Regions from separate parts of the Xanthobacter albus genome, predicted to be linked through region 2. Evidence: predicted binding sites of a transcription regulator. Region 2 holds the regulator's gene; each other region holds the start of a gene.
The links. The regulator LexA, encoded in region 2, represses DNA repair genes until DNA is damaged. The targets are predictions, from matches to a motif close to TGTTCNNNNTGTGTTCNG.
Positions count from the first base shown of each region.

Region 1: a site for LexA is predicted at 5,621-5,638, ahead of V5F75_RS02660 (PA0069 family radical SAM protein). Genes of this name have one in related genera too.
Region 3: a site for LexA is predicted at 5,756-5,773, ahead of recA (recombinase RecA). Genes of this name have one in related genera too.

Region 1 covers NZ_CM195532.1:587,576-594,944, reverse strand. Annotated here, with positions in the region: gene treY (malto-oligosyltrehalose synthase) at 1-1,700, opposite strand, end outside; gene V5F75_RS02680 (NAD(P)(+) transhydrogenase (Re/Si-specific) subunit beta) at 2,263-3,669, opposite strand; gene V5F75_RS02675 (proton-translocating transhydrogenase family protein) at 3,680-4,135, opposite strand; gene V5F75_RS02670 (Re/Si-specific NAD(P)(+) transhydrogenase subunit alpha) at 4,135-5,283, opposite strand; gene V5F75_RS02665 (aa3-type cytochrome c oxidase subunit IV) at 5,320-5,472, opposite strand; gene V5F75_RS02660 (PA0069 family radical SAM protein) at 5,662-7,038, shown strand; gene V5F75_RS02655 (VOC family protein) at 7,047-7,369, shown strand, end outside.
Region 2 covers NZ_CM195532.1:3,255,760-3,263,128, reverse strand. Annotated here, with positions in the region: gene V5F75_RS14630 (HpcH/HpaI aldolase/citrate lyase family protein) at 1-536, opposite strand, end outside; gene V5F75_RS14625 (sulfurtransferase TusA family protein) at 683-940, opposite strand; gene gltX (glutamate--tRNA ligase) at 937-2,352, opposite strand; gene V5F75_RS14615 (ComEC/Rec2 family competence protein) at 2,607-4,793, shown strand; gene lexA (transcriptional repressor LexA) at 4,920-5,633, opposite strand; gene V5F75_RS14605 (molybdopterin molybdotransferase MoeA) at 5,803-7,017, opposite strand; gene moaC (cyclic pyranopterin monophosphate synthase MoaC) at 7,049-7,369, opposite strand, start outside.
Region 3 covers NZ_CM195532.1:2,972,225-2,979,593, reverse strand. Annotated here, with positions in the region: gene V5F75_RS13285 (quinone oxidoreductase family protein) at 1-350, shown strand, start outside; gene V5F75_RS13280 (mandelate racemase/muconate lactonizing enzyme family protein) at 396-1,586, shown strand; gene V5F75_RS13275 (4-carboxy-4-hydroxy-2-oxoadipate aldolase/oxaloacetate decarboxylase) at 1,611-2,264, shown strand; gene V5F75_RS13270 (FAD-binding oxidoreductase) at 2,287-3,666, shown strand; gene V5F75_RS13265 (RraA family protein) at 3,688-4,377, shown strand; gene V5F75_RS13260 (RidA family protein) at 4,509-4,907, opposite strand; gene V5F75_RS13255 (TetR/AcrR family transcriptional regulator) at 5,067-5,660, shown strand; gene recA (recombinase RecA) at 5,837-6,925, shown strand; gene alaS (alanine--tRNA ligase) at 7,122-7,369, shown strand, end outside.

The sequences.
Region 1 (7,369 bases), 1.9 Mb from region 2:
AGGCCCATCAGCGTGGGGTCGGAGCCGGTCTCGTTGCGCGAAATGAGGCGGCCGTAGCGGGAGAGCAGCATCTCGTCGGTCGCCACCCGGTCGAGGGCGGCGGTGAGCTGCTGGAAGAGGGCGATGGCGTGCTCGCGGGCGCCGGCCTGCTCGAAATCGCCCACCGCGCGCGGCGCCTCGCCGCCGAGCCAGCCCGCGATGCGCTCCGCCGCCGGCTGGTCGAGGGGCGAGAGGCGCCGCCGTGCGCGGGCGAGGGCTGCCGCGAACAGGGCGGCGTCGGTTTCGTCGAAGCCGTCGAGCCCGGCATGGGTGCGGCGGGCGGGCAGCGCCACGGCCAGTTCGCAGGCCACGCGGCGGATGGCGGCGGGCGTGGTGTCACGGCTCGCGGAATCGGCCGCCGCCACCTCGTGCAGGGCCAGGACCGCCGCGTCGAGCCGCGCGCCGAACAGCGCGTCCAACGCCTGCCGGCGGGTGGCGGCGCGCAGGTCGTCGAAGCGCTGGCGTTCGCCGGTGGTGGAGATCCAGATGTCGGAAAGGGGCGTGCCCCCGGCCGGATCGTGCAGCACGGCCGAAAGGGCGTCCTGCGCTTCCGCGCCGGCGGTGCCCGCGACGCCCCAGCCGACCGGCGGCATCCCGCCCGCCGGCGCCGCCGCGGCGACGAGATAGGGCGCGGGGAGCCCGGCTGGCCGCTGGCCGGCGGCCGTCTCCAGCTTCAGCCGCAGGCGGCGCGCATAGCCGATGGGGTCCGCCAGGAGGTCCCATTGCCGGACGACGAAGCCGTCCACGAGGCCCTCGCCATAAAGGCGCAGGAGGGTGGCATGGGTCGCATCGAACACGTCCGGCCGCTCCACGCGGATGGCGGCGAGCGTGCCGTGGCGCGGGTGCCGGCTCCAGTTCAGCGCATCGGCGGCGGTGCCCCACCAGGCGAGGCGGTAGGCCTGGCGCTCCAGCAGGCGATGCATGCGCGCGGCCCCGCCCGGGATGCGCGGATCGAACGCGCCGGCAGCGGCCGTGACGATCGCCCGCCCCTCCGGGCTTGTGGCTGCTTCCGCGAGGGCGCGGCGCGCGGCCTCCGCCTGCCCGGCATCGGGCCGCAGGCGGGGCAGGTGGGTGAAGGAGGCGGCGAGGGGGACGGCATCGGAAAGGCCGGAGGCTTCCAGAACCGTGGCGTAGTCCAGCGGCGAGATGGGGAAGGCGTGATCGCGGTGGCGCACCAGGAAGGCGCCGCGGCTCGCCTCGAAGGCGAGCTGCAGGCCGCCCGCCGCGAGCACCTCGCCATAGGGGCGGTCGAGGAAGGGCACCAGCACCTTGTTGCGCAAAGTGGGGTCGGTGCCGCGCCAGTCCACGTCGAACCAGTGGGCGCGGGCACTATCGCGCCCCCATTCCAGCAGGTCGCGCCAGGCGGCGTTGTCATCTGCGCCCACGGCCATGAAGGCGGGGGCGATGTCGAGGATGAGGCCCATGCCCCGGCGGCGCAGGGCTGTCGCGAGGCGGCGCAGCGCCTCCTCCCCGCCCAGGCGGGGGGCGATGGCGTCATGGTCGACCACCCCGGCGGGCAGGCCCGGGCGGCTCGCCAGCACGGGCGATGCGGCAAGGTGGCTGAGGCCGAGGTCGGCGAAATGGTCCACCAGCCCCACCGCCGCATCGAGCGGGAAGCCCTGGTCGAACCGGAGGCGGACGATGCCGCGCGGGACGCTCATGCCAAGCCTCCCGCGCGCGGATCGGCGGGGCGTGCGAAGGGCCTCCGGCGTGCTTCGAATAAGTCCCGGCGGCGATACGGCCCGCGCCGGGCCGTCTCAGCGTGCCGCTTCCTGCGCGCCGGCGCGGGCTCGGTCAGCCAAGCGTACCCGGGGATCTCTTGGGCAGACGGCCGCTTCCTGCCCGCCCGCGCAGGCTCCGCCGGCTGCGGCCAAAGGGCGGTGCGGTGGAGGGTGGGGAAACCGGTCGCGCGCGCGGCTTCGGCGCGGCATGCCTCGCCGCCCGGCGCCGTCGATGCCGGCGTGGCGACGCCGCGAAACCCTGGACCCCTCACCGTTTCGTCCCCTCGCCTCGGTGGTCCGGCCGCCCGTTCCATCCGCGCCGTACCTGTCCCGGCCCATTGCGAGCTTAGTGGCTTTTCGCCCCGCGTTGAAACGCGAAAGCGGCCGGTCCGGCGCGACATGGACTCGTTCTTAACGGCGACGGCCGCCGGAGCTGTCTCCGGCGGCCGTCCATTTTTCCGATGGTGCCGCCGGCGCGGGGCCGGCGGCACGCTGCGCGACCTCAGTGGCCGAAGGCCTTCACCACGTCCTCGGTGACCTTCTTGGCGTCGCCGAACAGCATCATGGTGTTGTCGCGGAAGAACAGCTCGTTCTCCACGCCGGCATAGCCCGCCGACATGCCGCGCTTGATGAACAGCACGGTCTTGGCCTTCTCCACGTCCAGCACGGGCATGCCGTAGATGGGGGAGGCGGGGTCGGTCTTGGCGGACGGGTTGGTCACGTCGTTGGCGCCGATGACGAAGGCGACGTCGGCTTGGGCGAACTCGGAGTTGATGTCCTCCAGCTCGAACACCTCGTCATAGGGCACCTGCGCCTCGGCGAGCAGCACGTTCATGTGGCCGGGCATGCGGCCCGCCACCGGGTGGATGGCGTACTTCACCTCGACGCCTTCCTCCTTCAGGAACTCCGCCATCTCGCGCAGGGCGTGCTGGGCCTGGGCCACTGCCATGCCGTAGCCGGGCACGATGATGACCTTCTCGGCGTTGCGCATGATGTAGGCGGCGTCGTCCGCCGAGCCCTGCTTCACCGGCCGGTCGTCACCCTTGCCGCCCGGACCGGCCGCCGCGGAATCACCGCCGAAGCCGCCGAGGATGACCGAGATGAAGGACCGGTTCATGCCCTTGCACATGATGTAGCTGAGGATGGCGCCCGAGGAGCCCACCAGCGCGCCGGTGATGATGAGCGCGGTGTTGCCCAGGGTGAAGCCGATGCCGGCCGCCGCCCAGCCCGAGTAGGAGTTCAGCATCGACACCACCACCGGCATGTCCGCGCCGCCGATGGGGATGATGAGCAGGCCGCCGAGCACCAGCGACAGGATGGTGATGATCCAGAACAGCGCGATCGAGCCGGTGTTCACGAACGCGATGACGAGGATGATCAGCAGCAGGCCGAGGCCGCCGTTGATGAAGTGGCGCGCCGGCAGGATGATCGGCTTGCCGCTCATGTTGCCGTTGAGCTTGGCGAAGGCGATCAGCGAGCCGGTGAAGGTGATGGCGCCGATGGCCACGCCCAGCGACATCTCGATGAGGCTCGCCCCATGCAGGTGGCCGGGATCGCCGATGCCGAAGGCGCGCGGGGCATAGAGCGCCGCCGCCGCCACCAGCACCGCCGCGAGGCCCACCAGCGAGTGGAAGGCCGCGACCAGCTGCGGCATGGCGGTCATGGCGATGCGCTTGGCCACCAGGGCGCCGATGCCGCCGCCGATGCCGATGCCGGCGATCACCAGCACCCAGCCCACCGCGTCCGCCGGAGGCTGGAGCGCGAGGGTGGTCAGCACGGCGATGGCCATGCCCGCCATGCCGAACAGGTTGCCCCGCCGCGAGGTGGTGGGGTGCGAGAGGCCGCGCAGGGCCAGGATGAAAAGGACGCCCGCGACGAGGTAGAGCGCGGCCGCGATATTGATGTTCATATCGTGGGCCTCACTTCTTCTTCGAGTACATGGCGAGCATGCGGCTGGTCACCATGAACCCGCCGAAGATGTTCACCGATGCGAGGATGAGGGCGACGAAACCGAAGATGCGCGCCCACCAGGCGTGGGAGGGATCGCCCACGGTGGTCACGCCCACGGCGAGCAGGGCGCCCACCACGATCACGGAGGAGATGGCGTTGGTGACGCTCATGAGCGGGGTGTGCAGCGCCGGGGTCACCGACCACACCACGTAATAGCCCACGAACACCGCCAGCACGAAGATGGACAGGCGGAACACGAAGGGGTCGATGGCACCGCCGGTGGCGGCGCTGGCCGCCGCGCCGAGGGCGGTGGCGGCCTGGTCGGCGTAGATCTGGGCCGCTTCGGCGGCCTGGCGGGCGATCTCGGCAGCGGCGCGGGCCTGGACTGCGGCATCCGCCGCGGCTTGGGCTGTCACGGGATTCATCACGCGGCTCCCTCGGTCTTCGGGATGAAGTTCGGATGCACCACGGCGCCGTCGCGGGTGAGCAGGGTGGCCTTCACCAGCTCGTCGTCCCACTTGACCGCCAGCGTCTTGGCCGACTTGTCCACCATGGTCTCAAAGAAGTTGTAGAGGTTCTTCGCGTAGAGCGGGGAGGCGGAGGCGGAGAGACGGCCCGGCATGTTGTGATGGCCGATGATCTTCACGCCGCCGATCTCCACCACCTGGCCGGCGACCGAGCCCTCCACGTTGCCGCCGCGCTCCACCGCGAGGTCGACGACGACGGAGCCGGGGCGCATGGAGGCGACCATCTCGGCGCTCACGAGGCGCGGCGCGGGCCGGCCGGGGATGAGCGCGGTGGTGACCACGATGTCCTGCTTCTTGATGTGCTCGGCCACCAGCACCGCCTGCTTGGCCTGGTATTCCGCCGACATGGGCTTGGCGTAGCCGGTGGCGCTTTCGGCCTGCTTGAACTCCTCGTCCTCCACCGCGATGAACTTGGCGCCGAGCGAGGACACCTGGTCCTTCGAGGCGGGCCGCACGTCGGTGGCGGTGACGATGGCGCCCAGGCGGCGCGCCGTGGCGATGGCCTGGAGGCCGGCGACGCCCGCGCCCATGACGAACACGCGGCCCGCGGGCACGGTGCCGGCGGCGGTCATCATCTGCGGCAGCGCGCGGTGGAACTCGTAGGACGCGTCGATGATGGCGCGATATCCGGCGAGATTGGCCTGGGACGAGAGCACGTCCATCACCTGGGCGCGGGTGATGCGGGGCATCAGCTCCATGGCGAAGGCGCTGATGCCGGCCTTCGCCATGGCCGCGAGCGCGGCCTCATGGCCGTGCGGGTCCATGATGGCGAGCACGATGGTGCCCGGTGTATACAACGAAAGTTCGGCTTCCTCGGGACGCCGCACCTTGAGTACCACTTGAGCACCGGACAGGGCGTCGGCCGTCGAGGCGGCGATGGTGGCACCAGCCGCGACGTATTCGGCATCGAGGATGCCGGATTTGAGGCCCGCGCCGCTCTCGACGGCGACATCGCCACCGAGGGCCACGAGACGCTTCACCGTATCCGGGGTTGCACCAACCCTCGGCTCGCCGAGGTCAGCCTCGGCGACGACAGCGATTTTCATCTGAGATGTCTCCAGTGCTCCGGGCTTTTCAAAGGCTCAGAGGAGGAAGATCCACATAAGGACGAGCACGGCGGCGACCGTCGCGGTTGCCCATTTGGCGAGCGCCGTGAATAGAGCATATGAGCGCAGGTGCTCGGCAAAGTTATTGCCGTTGGCGGTGGCGTGCTCGATCGTCGCATGTTCCGCCATTTTTATTCTCCCTGAGCGCACAGCCTCTACGGGCTTTAACGGAGCCTCCGACATCTGGCAACCGCTGTCGGAAGCGTACTTCAGCGTACAATGGAGTAACGCTTTCCGCCAAGGCGCGATCGGCCTCGGAAGCGGCTTTTGGAAGCGATGTTCTTGTTTCGTTCGTGTCGCGGTGTTAGCTTTCGATTCATGAACCTCGATGCGCTCATCCCCTTCCTCCCGCCCGCCCCGCCTCCCGAGGCGGAGGGCGCGCCGCGCCGGCGTGGCACGCGGCGCGCGAAGGGAGGACAGGAGGCGGTATCGACCCCGCCGGGGGCGGTTCAGCCCAGGACGTCCGGAAAGGCCGGCGCGAAGCGTGTCGGCGGTCGCCTGGAGGAAGACCGGGCCGAGGCCGCGCGGATTTCCGCCGAGGCTGTCCGGCTCGCGACTGCCGACGATGGGGAGGGGCCGTCGCCGGCGCCGGCCGCGCCCTCCCTTCCCGCCAGCGCCGAGGTGCAGGTGGAGACGGAGCGGCGGCGGGGCCGGGGCGCGGTTTCCAACGCCGCCGGGCGATTCGAGCCGGCCGCGCGGGTGCGCTTCGACGATGGCTGGCAGCAGCTGGAGGATCTTCCGCCCTTCCGCACCGAGGTGACCGAGGAGCGCGCGCGCACCGTCATCACCCGCAACCAGTCGCCGGACATCGGCTTCGACCGCTCCATCAATCCCTATCGCGGCTGCGAGCATGGCTGCGTCTACTGCTTCGCGCGGCCCACCCATGCCTATCATGGCCTGTCGGCGGGGCTGGATTTCGAGACCAAGCTGTTCGTGAAGCCTGACGCGCCGGAGCTGCTGGCGCGGGAACTTTCACACCCCGGCTACCAGCCGCGCACCATCGCCATGGGCACCAACACCGATCCCTACCAGCCCATCGAGAGGCAATATCAGGTCACGCGCCGCATCCTGGAAGTGCTGCGCGACTTCGGCCATCCGGTGGCCATCGTCACCAAGTCAGGGCTGGTGGCGCGCGACATCGACATTCTCGCGCCCATGGCGGAGAAGGGGCTGGTGAAGGTGGCGGTGTCGCTCACCACGCTCGACCCGCACCTCTCGCGCATCATGGAGCCGCGCGCGGCCAGCCCGCAGCGCCGGCTCGGCACCATCCAGCGGCTGAGCGAGGCGGGCATCCCCACGGCGGTGATGACGGCGCCGCTCGTTCCCGCCCTCAACGACATGGAGCTGGAGCGCCTGCTCGACGCCGCCAAGGCCGCTGGCGCGCGGGAAGCCGGCTACGTGCTGCTGCGCCTGCCGCTGGAGGTGGCGGACCTGTTCCGCGAATGGCTGGTCACCCATTTCCCCGACAAGGCCCGCCACGTGCTGGCCCTGCTCCAGCAGATGCGCGGCGGGAAGGACTACGATTCGGCCTTCGGCGGCAGGATGCGCGGGGATGGGCCCTATGCCTGGACCCTCGGCCGCCGCTTCGAGATCGCCGCGCGCCGGCTCGGGCTCGGCGGGCGCGGCGCGAAGCTCTCCACCGCCCATTTCCGCCGGCCGAAGCCGATGGGCGAGCAGCTCTCCCTGTTCGATTGAGGATCCACATGTCGCCCGACGCTCCTTTCCGCCTGCATCTGGTGACCCTCGGCGTCGCTGATCTCGCCCGCGCCTGCGCCTTCTATGCGGCCATGGGGCTGGAGCGGCAGGACGCGGACGCCACGGGGGTAGCCTTCTTCCTCGCCGGCCATGTGGTGCTCAGCCTCTATCCGCGCGACAGGCTGGCGGAGGATGCCGCACTCGACGCGGGTGGGGAGCTTCCGGCCTTCCGGGGCCACACCCTGGCCTGCAACGTGGCCGAGGCGGAGGCGGTGGCCGGCGTGATCGCGCGGGCTGTGGCGGCGGGTGGCACGTGCGTGAAGCCTGCTCA
Region 2 (7,369 bases):
AGGCTCATGCCATGCATGCGCGGAGAGGCGGCCGCGATCTCCTCCACGTTCTTCACGCCCTCGGCCGTCTCCAGGATGGCGTGGATGAGGATGGGCTTGCGCACCGCGTGCTTGGCTTCGAGCTGCGCCAGGAGCTGGTCGAGGTAGTGGATGTCCCACGCCCCCTCCACTTTCGGCAGCATGATGACATCGAGCTTGTTGCCGATGGCCGAGACGATCTCGACGATATCGTCGAGCACCCAGGGGCTGTTGAGGCAGTTGATGCGGGTCCACAGGCCGGTGGAGCCGAAATCGGTGGCCTGGGCCATCTCGATGAAGCCCTTGCGCGCGGCTTCCTTCGCGTCGCTCGGGATGGCGTCCTCGAGGTTGCCGAGCACGACATCGACCTGCCTGGCGATGTCCGGCACCTTGGCGCGCATCTTTTCCAGGTGCGGCGGCACGAAGTGGATCATGCGCTCCAGACGCACCGGCAGCTCACGGTAGGGCGCGGGCGCGCCGATGGCGAGCGGCTTGAAGAACTGACGCGGAAGCTTCATCTCATCCCCCTGGCGCCGGACGGAGGGATGGCTCCCCCACTGGCCGGACGCATTTCGAGCGGCACTGCACCATAGCTTGCACCGCTCCGCAACGCCGCTCACGCCGCGGCCGGCGGTCTTGCCCACAGTAGGCGGGTTTTCCCGGCTCAGCCCACCTTGCGGAGGGTGAAGGTCAGCCGCCCCGCGTCCACCACCCGGCCCTCAAGAACGGCGCCGGTCTCCTGGGCCACGTGCGGAATGTCGATCACCGCCATGGGGTCCGTGCAGGTCACCACCAGCCGGGCCCCCGGCGGCAGCGCCGCGAGGGCCTTGCGCGTTTTCAGTGCCGGCAGCGGGCATTTCAACCCCATCAGGTCCAGCGCCACCGGTTCGCCCTCGGGCGCCGGCCTGCGCAGGCGGATCATCGCGCCTGGTCCTTCAGCCGCGCGAGGCTTTCATCGCGGCCGAGCACGGCGAGCACGTCGAAGACGGGGGGAGAAGTGGTCTTGCCGGTGAGGGCGGCGCGCAGGGGCTGCGCCACCGCGCCGAGCTTGACGCCCGCCTGCTCGGCATAGGCCCGCACCACCGCCTCGGTGGCGGCCGCGCTCCACTCGGCGGCCTCCAGCAGCGGCACGAGACGGCCGAGGTGCGCGCGGCCCTCCTCGGTGAGCAGGGCGCCCGCCTTCTCCTCCATGGGCAGCGGGCGCTCGGCGAAGATGAACTCGGCGTTGTCGAGCAGCTCCACCAGCGTCTTCGCGCGCTCCTTCAGGCCCGGCATGGCAGCCGCGAGCTGGGCGCGGCGCTCCGGCGTCATGCGGGCGAGGCGGCGGGCGGCGTCCGGCAGGTGCGGCACCAGCGCCTCGACCGCGGCGAGCAGCTCGGCTTCGGAGGAGGCGCGCATATACTGGCCGTTGAGGCTCTCCAGCTTCTGGAAATCGAACCGGGCGGCGGAGCGGCCCACCTTGTCGAGGTCGAAGTAGCGGACCATCTCCTCGGTGGAGAACACTTCCTGGTCGCCGTGGCTCCAGCCCAGGCGCACCAGATAGTTGCGCAGCGCCGCCGGCAGGTAGCCCATGTCGCGGTAGGCATCCACGCCGAGCGCGCCGTGGCGCTTGGAGAGCTTGGCGCCGTCCGGCCCGTGGATGAGCGGGATATGCGCCATGCGCGGCACCTCCCAGCCGAGCGCGCGGTAGATCTGGGTCTGGCGGGCGGCGTTGGTCAGGTGGTCGTCGCCGCGGATGATGTTGGTCACGCCCATGTCGTGGTCGTCCACCACCACCGCGAGCATATAGGTGGGCGTGCCGTCCGAGCGCAGCAGCACGAGGTCGTCCAGGTCCTTGTTGGGGAAGGTGACGGTGCCCTGCACCATGTCCTCGATCACCGTCTCGCCCTCGCGCGGGGCCTTCAGGCGGATGACGGGGGCGCGGTCCTTCGGCGCCTCGGAAGGATCGCGGTCGCGCCAGCGGCCATCGTAGCGCGGCGGGCGGCCCTCGTTGCGGGCGAGCTCTCGCATCTCCTCCAGCTCCTCGGCGGAGGCATAGCAGCGATAGGCGTTGCCCTGCGCCAGCATGTCCTCCACCGCCTGGCGGTGCCGCTCGGCGCGGGCGAACTGGTAGATGGGGTCTCCGTCCCAGGTGATGCCGAGCCAGGAAAGCCCTTCCAGGATGGCGTCGATGGCCTCCTTGGTGGAGCGCTGGCGGTCGGTGTCCTCGATGCGCAGCAGCATCCGGCCGCCCTTGGCCTTGGCGTAAAGCCAGTTGAACAGCGCCGTGCGGGCGCCGCCGATATGCAGGAAGCCGGTGGGGGAGGGGGCGAAGCGGGTGACGATTTCGGACATGGCGCACTCGAACCTGGGGCAGCCGCCGTCCGGTCGCGCCCCATGGGGCGCGGGCGGCGGAAACGGGCAGGGCGCGCCGCAGGCTCCGCGACGAGACTGACATGGCGCGCGCGAGGCGCCCGTGTAGCATAGGCGCACCGCACAAGGAACACGGGCGCGAGGCGGGCGGATCAATGCAGGCGAGGCCGGGGAAAAGCGATGGTGGAGAAGGCGGCCTGCCGCCTCGCGCCCCCGCGCGCGCCCTCGCCGTGCCCATGGGTGCGCGCGCCGCCGGAGTGCGTGTCGCGCCGCTGTGGCATGCCCTTGTCGCGCGGCTCCGTGCCGATCTCGCGGCCGAGGCCGAATCCGGCCGCATCGTCCTGTGGCTTCCGGTGGCCTTCACCGCCGGCATCCTCGCCTATTTCGGAGCGGCCCACGAGCCGTCGCTCACCGCCGCCGCGGCGTTGACGCTCGCGCTGGCCGCCGGGACATGGGCCGCGCGGCGGCAGGCCGTGCTCTGCGGCATCCTCGCCGGCTTGTGTGCCTTCGCCGCCGGGTTTTCGGCCGGCTGCGTGCGCACCACTCTCGTGATGCACGAGGCGCTGGCAAGCCCGCCGGCTTTCCCGGTTCGGCTTTCCGGTTACGTGGAGCGCGTGGAACGGCGGGTCGGCAGCGATCGCATCCTGCTGCGGCTCGATCCGGGACCGGTCCGTGGTATTGACGGCACGCCGCGCCTGGTGCGCCTGTCGCTGAAGCGCGGCGCCGCGCCGGAGGTGGGCGCGCACATCACGCAGCTCACCCGCCTGCTGCTGCCTCTTGGTCCGGCCATGGCCGGGGCGCACGATTTCGGTCGCGGAACATGGTTCCAGGGCATCGACGCCGTGGGCTTCGGCCTCGGGCCGCCGAAGCTCACCCCGGCGCCGGCGGAAGTCCCCTTGCGGGTCCGGCTCTCGGCGCTGGTGGGCGACGTCCGCGCGGCCCTCGGCGCGCGCATCCGCGCGGTGCTCCACGGCACTCCGGCGGAGATCGCCGTGGCGCTGGTGGCCGGTGACCGCTCTGCGATTCTCCCCCAGGTGGAGGAGAGCATGCGCGTGTCGGGCCTCACGCACATCCTCTCCATCTCGGGCCTCCACATGGCGCTGGTGGCCGGCACCCTGTTCGCGCTGGCGCGCGGTGCGCTCGCACTGGTGCCGGCCCTGGCGCTGGGCTGGCCTATCAAGGCCACGGCGGCGCTGCTCGCGATCAGCGGCAGCGCCTTCTATCTCGTACTCTCGGGAAACGACGTGCCGGCGCAGCGCTCGTTCGTAATGACGGGGCTGGTGCTGGCGGGCGTCCTCGCCGGGCGAAGGGCGCTCACCTTGAGGACCATCGCCACGGCTGCGGTCGTGGTGCTGGGCCTCACGCCCGAGGCGGCGCTGGATCCGGGGCCGCAGATGTCCTTCGCCGCCACGCTGGCGCTGGTGGCCGCCTATGAGCGGTTGCAGCCGCTGCGCGCCCTGCCGCGGCCGGAGGGCCTGCCGGCGCGCATCCTCATGCTTCCTCTCGCATTCATCGCCGGCACCGTGGTGACGGCGCTGGTGGCCGGCTTCGCGAGCGGGCCCTATGGCGCCTTCCACTTCCAGCGCTTCGCGCCCTACGGTGTGCTCGCCAATCTCGTCGCGATGCCGGCGGTGTCGCTGCTCGTCATGCCCTTCGGCCTTCTCGGCGTGCTGCTCATGCCGTTCGGATGGGACGGGCTCGCGTGGCCGGTGATGGGGATCGGCATCGAGATCATGGTGGCGGTGTCCGATTGGGTGGCGGCGCTGCCCGGCGCCGATACGCGAATCTACACCGTGAATACGGCTGCCCTCCTCTGGTTCACCGTGGCGCTGCTCGCGCTCTGCCTGCTGCGGGGGCTGCCGAGCCTCCTTGCGGTGCCAGCGCTGGCGGTTGCGATCCTGGTGTCGGGCGCACCACGTCCACCGGATATCCTGGTGGCGCCAAACGCCGCAGCCGTGGCCGTGCGCGGCCCCGACGGGCACCTGTCGGTCATCGGTGCCAAGGGCCAGAAAATGATGGTGGAGCAGTGGCTCGCGCGGGAGGGTGCGCGGCGCGCCGTAAGCGGGGTCGCCCTCGAAGCCGGATTCACCTGCGATCCCCTGGGCTGCGTGGCCCCTCTGCCGGGTGGCGGCACCCTCGCAGTCTCGCGCAAGGCCGAGGGCCTGGCGGCGGATTGCCTGAACGCGAAGATCATCGTGACGCAGGAGACGCCGCCCCGCGGCTGCCCGGCCCGCGTGCTGACACCGAAGGAGCTGGAGCGCACCGGTACGCTCGCCTTCTTTCTGGAGCGCGGCGCCCTGCGCGAGCAGCCCGCCCGCGATCCGGCCATCCGCCGGCCCTGGATGCCGCTACCGCCGGCTCCTCTCCGAAAGCCGGAAGGGGCGGGTCCGGGCTCAGAGGTCGAGGACGCCGCCAGCGAGTGAGGCATCTCCCACGCTTTGGCTATGCGTCATGCACCTCCGCGAGCCTCAGCCCGCCTTTGCATTCCATCCGGCCACACCGCTGCATAAGGCCGGAAGCACGCCCATGAACGCATGGGGGTTCCGAACTCAATACCGCCGCATGAGCCCTATGAGCCGGCCCTGGATGCGCACGCGGTCCGGCCCGAAGATGCGTGTTTCATAAGCGGGATTCGCGGCTTCCAACGCGATGGAGGCCCCCTTCTTGCGTAGGCGCTTCAAGGTGGCCTCTTCCTCGTCCACCAGCGCCACCACGATGTCGCCCGTGTCCGCGCTGTCGCACTTGCGGATCAGCACCGTGTCGCCGTCCAGGATGCCGGCCTCGATCATGCTGTCGCCGCGCACCTCCAAGGCGAAGTGCTCGCCCTGGCCCAGCATTTCCGGCGGCACGTTCAAGGTGGCGCTGCGGCTCTGAATCGCGGAGATGGGCGTTCCAGCCGCGATGCGCCCCATGACCGGCACCACGACGCTGTGGCCGGTTTCCTCCTCGTCTTCAGCGACCGGGCGTACCTTGCCGAGGCTCCCCTCGATGACGGAGGGGGAGAAGCCGCGCCCGCCACTGCGCTGCGTGGCGAGGCCGGGGGCGACGCTCTCCGGCAGCCGCACCACCTCCAGCGCACGTGCCCGGTTAGGCAGGCGACGGATGAAGCCACGCTCCTCCAAGGCCGTGATGAGACGGTGGATGCCGGACTTGGAGCGCAGGTCCAGTGCCTCCTTCATCTCGTCGAAGGAGGGCGGAACACCGGTCTCCTTCAGCCGCTCATGGATGAAGCGAAGCAGGTCGTATTGCTTGCGCGTCAGCATCTCACCCCCCGTTCCCGGTGCTGCCGGCCATCCACGGCGCTGATTCTCCACCCTCCAGGAGGAAGGAGATCGCGTGCGGCAGCGTCGCAAAGAATGCGAAACAAATCATGAACAGCTTCTATCTGTTCCTTTTGTGTTCCGCAAGGGTGAAGATGGAATTAACGGTAGCCTAATCGTGGAACGGAATGATCTCGCATGGATCTCCCGCCTTGGCGGCTGCGGCGAAAGGCGCGCGCACCAGCAGGCAGTCGGCGGCGGAGAGTATGCTCAGCATGGCGCTGTCCTGTGAGGTGGCCGGCGTCACGCGCACGGAGCCGTCGGCATCACGCTCCATATGGGCGCGCATGAAATCGCGCCTCTGGTCGTTGGTGGGCACGTCCACGGCGAGGCGCGCCGGCGCGGTGCGCACCCCGGCGGCGGCATCGCCCTGCAGGGCGCGGACCAGCGGCTCGAGGAACAGCAGCGCGCAGACGTGGGAAGATACCGGATTGCCGGGCAGGCCGAGCACGCGCACGGCGCCACGGCTGCCGTACATCAGCGGCTTGCCGGGCCGCAGCGCGATCTTGTGCACGTAGAGATCCACGCCCTCGGCGCGCAGGGCCGGCGCCATGAGGTCATGGTCCCCCACGGAGGCGCCGCCGGACGACACCACGAGATCGAAGGCGCCGCTGAGCGCGCGGGCGACGATGGCGCGAATGTCGGCAAGGTCGTCGCCCACGAGGCCGAGATCGGTCACCTCGGCTCCGGCCTGAGTGGCAAGGGCGGCGAGCCCGAAGGCGTTGGAGACCACGATCTCACCCGGCGCGCCGGTGCCGCGGCCTGGAAGCACCAGCTCGTCGCCGGTCTGGATGAGTGCGACGCGCGGCCGGCGCGCCACCGGCAGGAAGGCATGGTCCATGGCGGCGGCGAGCATGATGTCGCGGCTGGTGAGGCGCCGGCCGGCCGTGAGGCCCGGCGCGCCCTCCAGGAAATCGCAGCCGCGCTTGCGCACGTTGCGCAGGGCGGCGGTGGCGGCCGTGGTGGTCACGCGGTCACCCTCGCGCGTGGTGTTCTCCTGGATCACCACCGTGTCGGCACCCTCGGGCACGACCGCGCCGGTGAAGATACGCACGGCCTCGCGGGCACCCACGCCGCCCTCGAAGGGACGGCCGGCGGCCGATTCGCCGATGACGGTGAGGGACGCGGGCGTCTGCGCGATGTCGGCGGCGCGCACGGCGTAGCCGTCCATGGCCGACATGTCGGCCGGCGGCTGCGTGCGGCGGGCGATGAGATCCGCGGCCAGGACACGGCCGGCGGCCACCTCCACCGGCACCTCCTCCACTCCCAGGGGGGTGACCTCATGGGTCACGCGGCTCATGGCCTCCTCAACGCTCATCAGCGCCATGGCGCGCTTCCTCTTTTCTGCATGGGCGGGTTCAGCCTTCAGCCTGCCACAGGCCGCTGCGGCCGCCGGATTTCTCCAACAGCCGCATGCCTTCGATGCGCATGCCGCGATCCACGGCCTTGGCCATGTCATAGACGGTGAGGCAGGCGACCGACACGGCGGTGAGCGCCTCCATCTCCACGCCGGTCTGGCCGGAGGTCTTCACCCGCGCGGTGATGACGAGGCCGGGCAGGGCGGGATCGGGCGCGATCTCCACCTCGACCTTCGAGAGCATCAGCGGATGGCAGAGGGGAACCAGCTCGTGGGTGCGCTTGGCGGCCATGATGCCGGCGATGCGGGCGACACCCATCAC
Region 3 (7,369 bases), 280 kb from region 2:
GCTGCGCCTGCGTCTATGACGGGGTCGGCGCCGCGACCTTCGCCGCCTCCCTGGAGGCGGTGGCGCCGTTCGGCGCGATCGCGAGCTTCGGCAACGCTTCCGGGCCCGTGCCTCCGGTGAACATCGCGACGCTGGGGCCGAAGTGCATCACGCTCTCGCGGCCGTCCCTGTTCCCCTTCCTGAAGGATCGCGGCCGGCTGGAGGCGATCTCCGCCAGCCTGTTCCAGGCCGTGCGCGCGGGCATCGTGCGCGCAGGGGTGGGCCGCACCTTCGCCCTCAGGGAGGCGGCGGACGCCCACCGCGCCCTCGAAAGCCGCGCCACCACCGGCCAGACCCTGCTCATCCCCTGACCCCAGCGCCGGCACGCGCCGGAAGAACGCCCCGAGACGACCGCCATGAAGATCGAACGGATCGAAACCTTCCTGTTCCACCCCGGCAGCGGCAAGAACCTCCTGTTCGTGCGCATCGAGACGGACACCGGCCTCCACGGCTGGGGCGAGGCCTATGTGGGGGTGAAGAAGGAGAAGATCGTCCAGAAGTATGTGGAGGCCATGGCCCCCTACCTCGTGGGCCGCAGCGCCTTCACCATCCGCCACATGGCGCAGGTGATGTTCGACGACTTCGCCATCCGCCGCACGTCGGTGGATTTCCTGTGCGCGTGGAGCGCCATCGAGATCGCCCTGTGGGACCTCGTGGGCAAGGCCGCCGGCCAGCCGGTCTACAACCTGCTCGGCGGGCCCTGCCGCGAGCAGGTGCGCATCTATGCCAACGGCTGGTGGTATGGTGTCACCAACATCGAGCAGACGGTGGAAAAGGCGCTGCAGGTGAAGGCCATGGGCTTCACCGCCCTGAAGTGGGACCCCTTCCCCGGCCCGTGGCGCACCTTCATCAGCCGCGCCGAGGAGGATTACGCGGTCGAGAACGTGCGCGCCGTGCGCGAGGCGCTCGGGCCGGATGTGGACCTGCTCATCGACGCCCACCGCCGGGTGGCGCCGCACCATGCCGCGCGGGTGGCCCGCCGGCTCGAGGAATTCGACATCTTCTGCTACGAGGAGCCCTGCCTCTCCGACAACATCGACCTCGTGGCCGAGGTGCGCCACGCCATCTCGACCCCGGTGGTGACGGGCGAGACGCTCTATACCAAGGAGCAGTTCGCCCAGGTGTTCGAGAAGCGCGCCGCCGATATCCTGAACCCGGATGTGTGCGCGGTGGGCGGCATCCTGCAGATGCTCGACATCGCCGCCATGGCCCAGCCGCACGCGGTGGCCATCAGCCCGCACAATTACAACAGCCCCATCGTCGGCCTCGCCGCCACGGTGCACCTTTCGGCGCTGATCCCGAACTTCCTCATCGCCGAGTGCTTCATCAACCTCTCGGAGGCCTGCGCGGAGATCGCCGCGCCGGGGCTTTCCATGAGCGCGGGCTGGGTGGACCTGCCCACCGCGCCCGGCCTCGGGGTGGATATCGATGTCGAGGCGCTGCGCAGGCGGCCCTACCAGGACTTTCCCCACAAGGACATGCGCCAGTATTGGGAAGAATTTCCGCGCAAGAACTACGTATGGGGCGTGGCCAACGTCACCCGCTGACAGCATATCGCGAAGGATTTCACCATGACCGCCGATACATTCGATCTTCTTGCCGCCTATAAGGGCGTCACAGCCGCCACCGCGCACGAGGCCATGGGCCGCAAGGGCGCGCTCGATTCCGCCATCAAGCCGATCCGCTCGGGCATGAAGGTGCTGGGCACCGCCTTCACCTGCTCCTGCCCGCCCGGCGACAACCTGACCCTGCATGCGGCGCTGAAGCTCGCGCAGCCCGGCGACGTGCTGGTGGCCGCCGCCGCCGGCTTCACCGAACAGGGCCTGTTCGGCGACGTGATGGCGAGCTGCGCCAAGGGCAGGGGCCTCGCCGGCCTGGTGGTGGACGGCGGCGTGCGCGATGCCGCCGAGATCGACGCCATGGGCTTTCCCGTGTTCGCCCGCGCCATCTCCATCAAGGGCGCGGTGAAGGAGACGCTGGGCGCCATCAATACGCCGGTGGTGGTGGGCGGAGAGCTGGTCTCGCCCGGCGACCTCGTGATCGGCGACGACGACGGCGTGGTGATCGTGCCCCGGGCGCTGATCGCGGAAACCGCGCGCGCCTGCGTCGAGCGCGAGCAGAAGGAGATCCGCTTCCGCGCGGCCCTGCTGGAGGGCAATACCACCTGGGAGATGCTGAACCTCAACGCCCTCATGGAAAAGAAGGGGCTGTCGTTCCGGCTCTGAGCCGGGCGGCAGGGGGATGGGCATGACGCGCGCCATCGACACCACCATCGCCGGGCTGGAAGCCCTGTTCGGACCGCAGGTCACCCGGTCCGAATCCGCCCGCCGGCTCCATGGCGACGATCTCTCCTATTTGCCGGCCATGCTGCCGGACGCGGTGTTCTTCGCCCGCTCCACCGCCGAGGTGAGCCGGGCGCTGGCGCTGTGCAATGCCCATGGCACGCCGGTGATCCCGTTCGGCACCGGCACCTCCATCGAGGGGCAGACCCATGCGGTGAAGGGCGGCATCTCCATCGACCTTTCGGCCATGAACGCGGTGCTGGCCGTGCACGCGGAGGATTTCGACGCGGTGGTGCAGCCGGGCGTGACCCGCAAGCAGCTCAACGCCTATCTCAGGGATTCGGGCCTCAGCTTCCCGGTGGACCCCGGCGCCGATGCCTCCATCGGCGGCATGGCCTCCACCCGCGCCTCAGGCACCAATGCGGTGCGCTACGGCACCATGCGCGAGAACGTGCTGGCGCTGGAGGTGGTGCTGCCCGACGGCGAGGTGATCCGCACCGGCAGCCGCGCCCGCAAGTCCTCCACCGGCTACGATCTCACCAAGATGTTCGTGGGGGCGGAGGGCACGCTGGGCATCATCACCGAGGCGACGGTGCGCCTGCACCCCATTCCGCAGGCCATCTCCTCGGCGGTGTGCACCTTCGCGACCGTGAAGGGCGCGGTGGATGCGGTCATCGCCACCATGCAGTCGGGCGTGCCGGTGGCGCGCATCGAGTTCCTGGACGAGGTGGCCATCGAGGCCGCGAACAACTACTCGAAGCTCAGCCTCAAGGTGGCGCCTACCCTGTTCATCGAGTTCCACGGCACCGAGGCCGGCATCGCCGAGCAGGCGGGCATCGTCGAGGCGCTGGCTGGCGATTTCGGCGGCGCGGGCTTCCAGTGGGCCACCCGGCCGGAGGATCGCGAGCGGCTGTGGAAGGCGCGGCACGATTCCAACCCCGCCACCCGCGCCCTGCGACCCGGCAGCGCCACCTTCGCCACCGATGCCTGCGTGCCCATCTCCGCGCTGGCCGACAACATCCTCGCCGCCCGCGCCGATGCCGACGCCTCCTTCCTGCGGGCCAAGATCAACGGCCACGTGGGCGACGGCAATTTCCATGTGAGCTATTTGGTGATGCCCGGCGCGGAAGAGGAAATCCGCGAGGCCGAGCGCCTGGCCGCCGGCGTGGTGGAGCGGGCGCTCGCGAGCGGCGGCACCGCCAGCGGCGAGCACGGCGTGGGCCTCGGCAAGCTCAGGTTCCTGCGCGCCGAGCACGGCCCCGCCTTGAAGCTGATGCGGACCCTGAAGGCCAGCATCGATCCCAACGGCATCATGAACCCCGGCAAGCTCGGCACCCTCGCCTGAACGCCGCCCAGAGAGGTCCCCATGTCCTTGTCCTCGCTCGCCGATTTCGGCGACCCGCTGCTCGCGGCCCTCGCCGGCTTCCAGGCCGCCACCATTTCCGATGCCATGCTCGGCCTCGGCCTGAAGGACACCGCCCTCGACCCCAAGGTGCGGCTGCTGGCGGGCCGGCGCATCCTCGGGCGCGCCCGCACCATCGGCCGCACCCCGCTGGCCACGAACGCCGGACAGGCGGAAATGGCGCCCGACCACGGCTTCGCCATCCAGGAGGTGATCGACGGATCGACGCCGGGCACGGTGATCGTCATCGCCACCCAGGGCATCGCGAGCCATGCCAACTGGGGCGGCAACATGGCCCACCGGGCGCGGCTTGCCGGCGCGGTGGGTGTCGTCACCGACGGCGCCATCCGCGACCGCGACGAAATGGACGATTTCGGCATGACGGTGTTCGCCCAGGGTACCGCCGTGCGCGCCGGCCAGCACCGCTTCGCCACCACGGTGAAGAACGGTCCGGTGCATTGCGCGGGCGTCTACATCCGCCCCGGCGACATCATCGTCGGCGATGGCGACGGGGTCATTGTGGTGCCGCCGGAAGTGGCGCTCGACGTGGCCGAAAAATCCCGCGCGCTCATCAGGACCGAAGCCGAGATGCAGGCCTACATGAGCGCCGGCCACTCCCTCTACGAGGCGGTGAAGACCTACAAGGTGCGCTGATGGTTACGTCATCTCTCCGTGTCGTTTCCCGGCTTTGCTGGTCGTTTTATCCGATATTTGACGGGTCCGCGCTGGACCTCGCGAAGCCGGAAATTATTGGACATCGCCGCATTTAGGCGGTGTCCGACGGATCAGGATCTGTCAGGCACGCGGGCGATCACCTTGATCTCGAAGTCGAAGCCGGCGAGCCAATTGACTCCGACAGCAGTCCAGTTCGGGTACGGGGCGTGAGCGAACACGGCGTTCTTCACGGCCATGATCGTGTTGAATTGCCTCTCCGGATCGGTGTGGAAGGACGTCACGTCGACAATGTCATCAAAAGTGCACCCTCCTGCCGCGAGCGTTGCCTCCAGATTGGCGAACGCCAGCCGCACCTGCGCCTCGAAATCCGGTTCAGGCGAGCCATCGGTGCGGCTCCCGACCTGGCCCGAAACGAACAGCAGATCACCGGAGCGGATCGCGGCAGAATATCCATGCTGCTCGTACAGAGCGTGGCGGTCCTTGGGGAATATGGCATCACGTGTCGGCATCGAAGCAATCCCTTCACTGCGCTCAGCCGCGCGATATCGGTTCGCAGCCTGAACGGGCCGGCGACCTGATATTGACATACGTTCCGTATGTGAGAATATTGCATACGATACGCATGTCAACTCACATACGCCACGCATCTGAAAATGAGGCGCATGATAATGGCGAAGCGGCGGATCGACACGATGGAGGAGAACCGGGCCAGGCTGATATCAGCCGCGCGCAAGGCTTTCGCCGTAAGCGGATTCTCCGCAGCGTCCATGGATGAGTTGACTGCGGCTGCCGGCCTGACCCGCGGCGCGCTTTATCATAATTTTGGTGACAAGAAGGGGCTGCTGGCCGCTGTTGTCGCCCAGATCGATGGAGAGATGGCCGCACGCGCGAAGGAGGCGGGCGCTTCAGCGAAGGATGATTGGGACGCGCTGCTTGTTGAAGGCGAAGCCTATATTGAAATGGCGCTGAATCCAGAGGTGCAGCGGATCGTGCTGCTCGATGGCCCCGCCTTTCTCGGCGATCCTTCACAATGGCCAAGTCAGAACGCCTGCCTTGAGGTCACAAAGCAAAAGATCGCAGGCCTCATCTCTGATCATGTCCTGAAGCCCGTTGATGTTGAAGCGGCGGCGCGCCTGCTCAGCGGAGCCGCGCTGAATGCTGCCTTGTGGGTGGCCGCAAGCGACAATCCCCACTCGGCTCTGCCAAAGGCCGTTGAAACGTTCAGGCTGATGGCAGCGGGGCTGTTGGCGGAACGATGCTGAATTCCCACTCTTGCGGAACGGCCCGCGGGTTACGTCATCTCTCCCTGTCGCTGGAAGGGCGATTGCCCTTCCATTAATGCCCCGGAGCCCGCAATAAGAACATATTGCGAACATCGAACAAACCGTGTACGACGAAAGCCAATCATTTCCCCTTGCGCCAGCATTGGAGCGCGGCGATGACTCAGGCGACACTCCGACTCGTCGAAGGTTCTTCCATGGACAAGACCAAAGCTCTGGATGCCGCGCTTTCCCAGATCGAACGCCACTTCGGCAAAGGCTCGATCATGCGCCTCGGCAAGGGCGGCAAGGCGCTGGAAATCGAGAGCATTCCCTCCGGGTCCCTGGGCCTCGACATCGCCCTGGGCATCGGTGGGCTGCCCAAGGGCCGCATCGTCGAGATCTTCGGGCCTGAATCCTCGGGCAAGACCACGCTCGCGCTGCATGTGATCGCAGAAGCGCAGAAGCGCGGCGGCACCTGCGCCTTCATCGATGCCGAGCACGCGCTCGACCCCGTCTACGCCCGCAAGCTCGGCGTCAACCTCGATGATCTCCTGATCTCCCAGCCCGACGCCGGCGAGCAGGCCCTCGAGATCGCGGACACGCTGGTCCGGTCGGGCGCCATCGACGTGCTGGTGGTGGATTCGGTCGCCGCCCTCACCCCCCGCGCGGAGCTGGAGGGCGAGATGGGCGACAACCAGCCCGGCATGCAGGCGCGCCTCATGAGCCAGGCGCTGCGCAAGCTCACGGCCTCCATCTCCAAGTCCAACACCATGGTGATCTTCATCAACCAGATTCGGATGAAGATCGGCGTGATGTACGGCTCGCCGGAGACCACGACGGGCGGCAACGCGCTCAAGTTCTATGCCTCGGTGCGCCTCGACATCCGCCGCTTCGGCTCCATCAAGGAGCGCGACGAGATGGTAGGCAACCAGACCCGCGTGAAGGTGGTCAAGAACAAGCTCGCGCCGCCCTTCAAGCAGGTCGAGTTCGACATCATGTACGGCGAGGGCATCTCCAAGATGGGAGAGCTGCTCGACCTCGGCGTGCGCGCCGGCGTGGTGGAGAAGTCCGGCGCATGGTTCTCCTACGACAGCCAGCGCCTGGGCCAGGGCAGGGAGAACGCCAAGACCTTCCTGCGGCAGAACACCGAGGTGGCCGGGCGCATCGAGGCCGCCATCCGGCAGAATGCCGGCCTGATCGCCGAGAAGATCCTCGCGGGCGAGCCGGAGGAAGATGCGGATGGCCAGGAGCCCACGGAGGGCTGACGCCTTCGCGCGCTTCCGGAAGCGGCATGCCTTTCTGGACAAGCGCCGGCCCCACCGGTAAACGAACCCGGTTCCGGTTCGCCGTTCAGGTCCATCCAGGGCGGCCACGGAACCGGGCGGCCGTTGGCGGTACGTCCGAGGTGATCATCGCCGGCTGCGCCTTGCGCGTCCGGCTCTTAAGGGTAGTGGCCGGCACATGAGCGGCGTCAACGAGATCCGGTCGACTTTCATCGACTACTTCGTCAAGCACGGGCACGAGGCTGTCCCCTCATCCCCGTTGGTGCCGCAGAATGACCCCACCCTGATGTTCACCAACGCGGGGATGGTGCAGTTCAAGAACGTCTTCACCGGCATGGAGAAGCGTGCCTACTCGCGCGCCGCGACGGCACAGAAGTGCGTGCGCGCGGGCGGCAAGCACAACGATCTCGACAACGTCGGCTATAC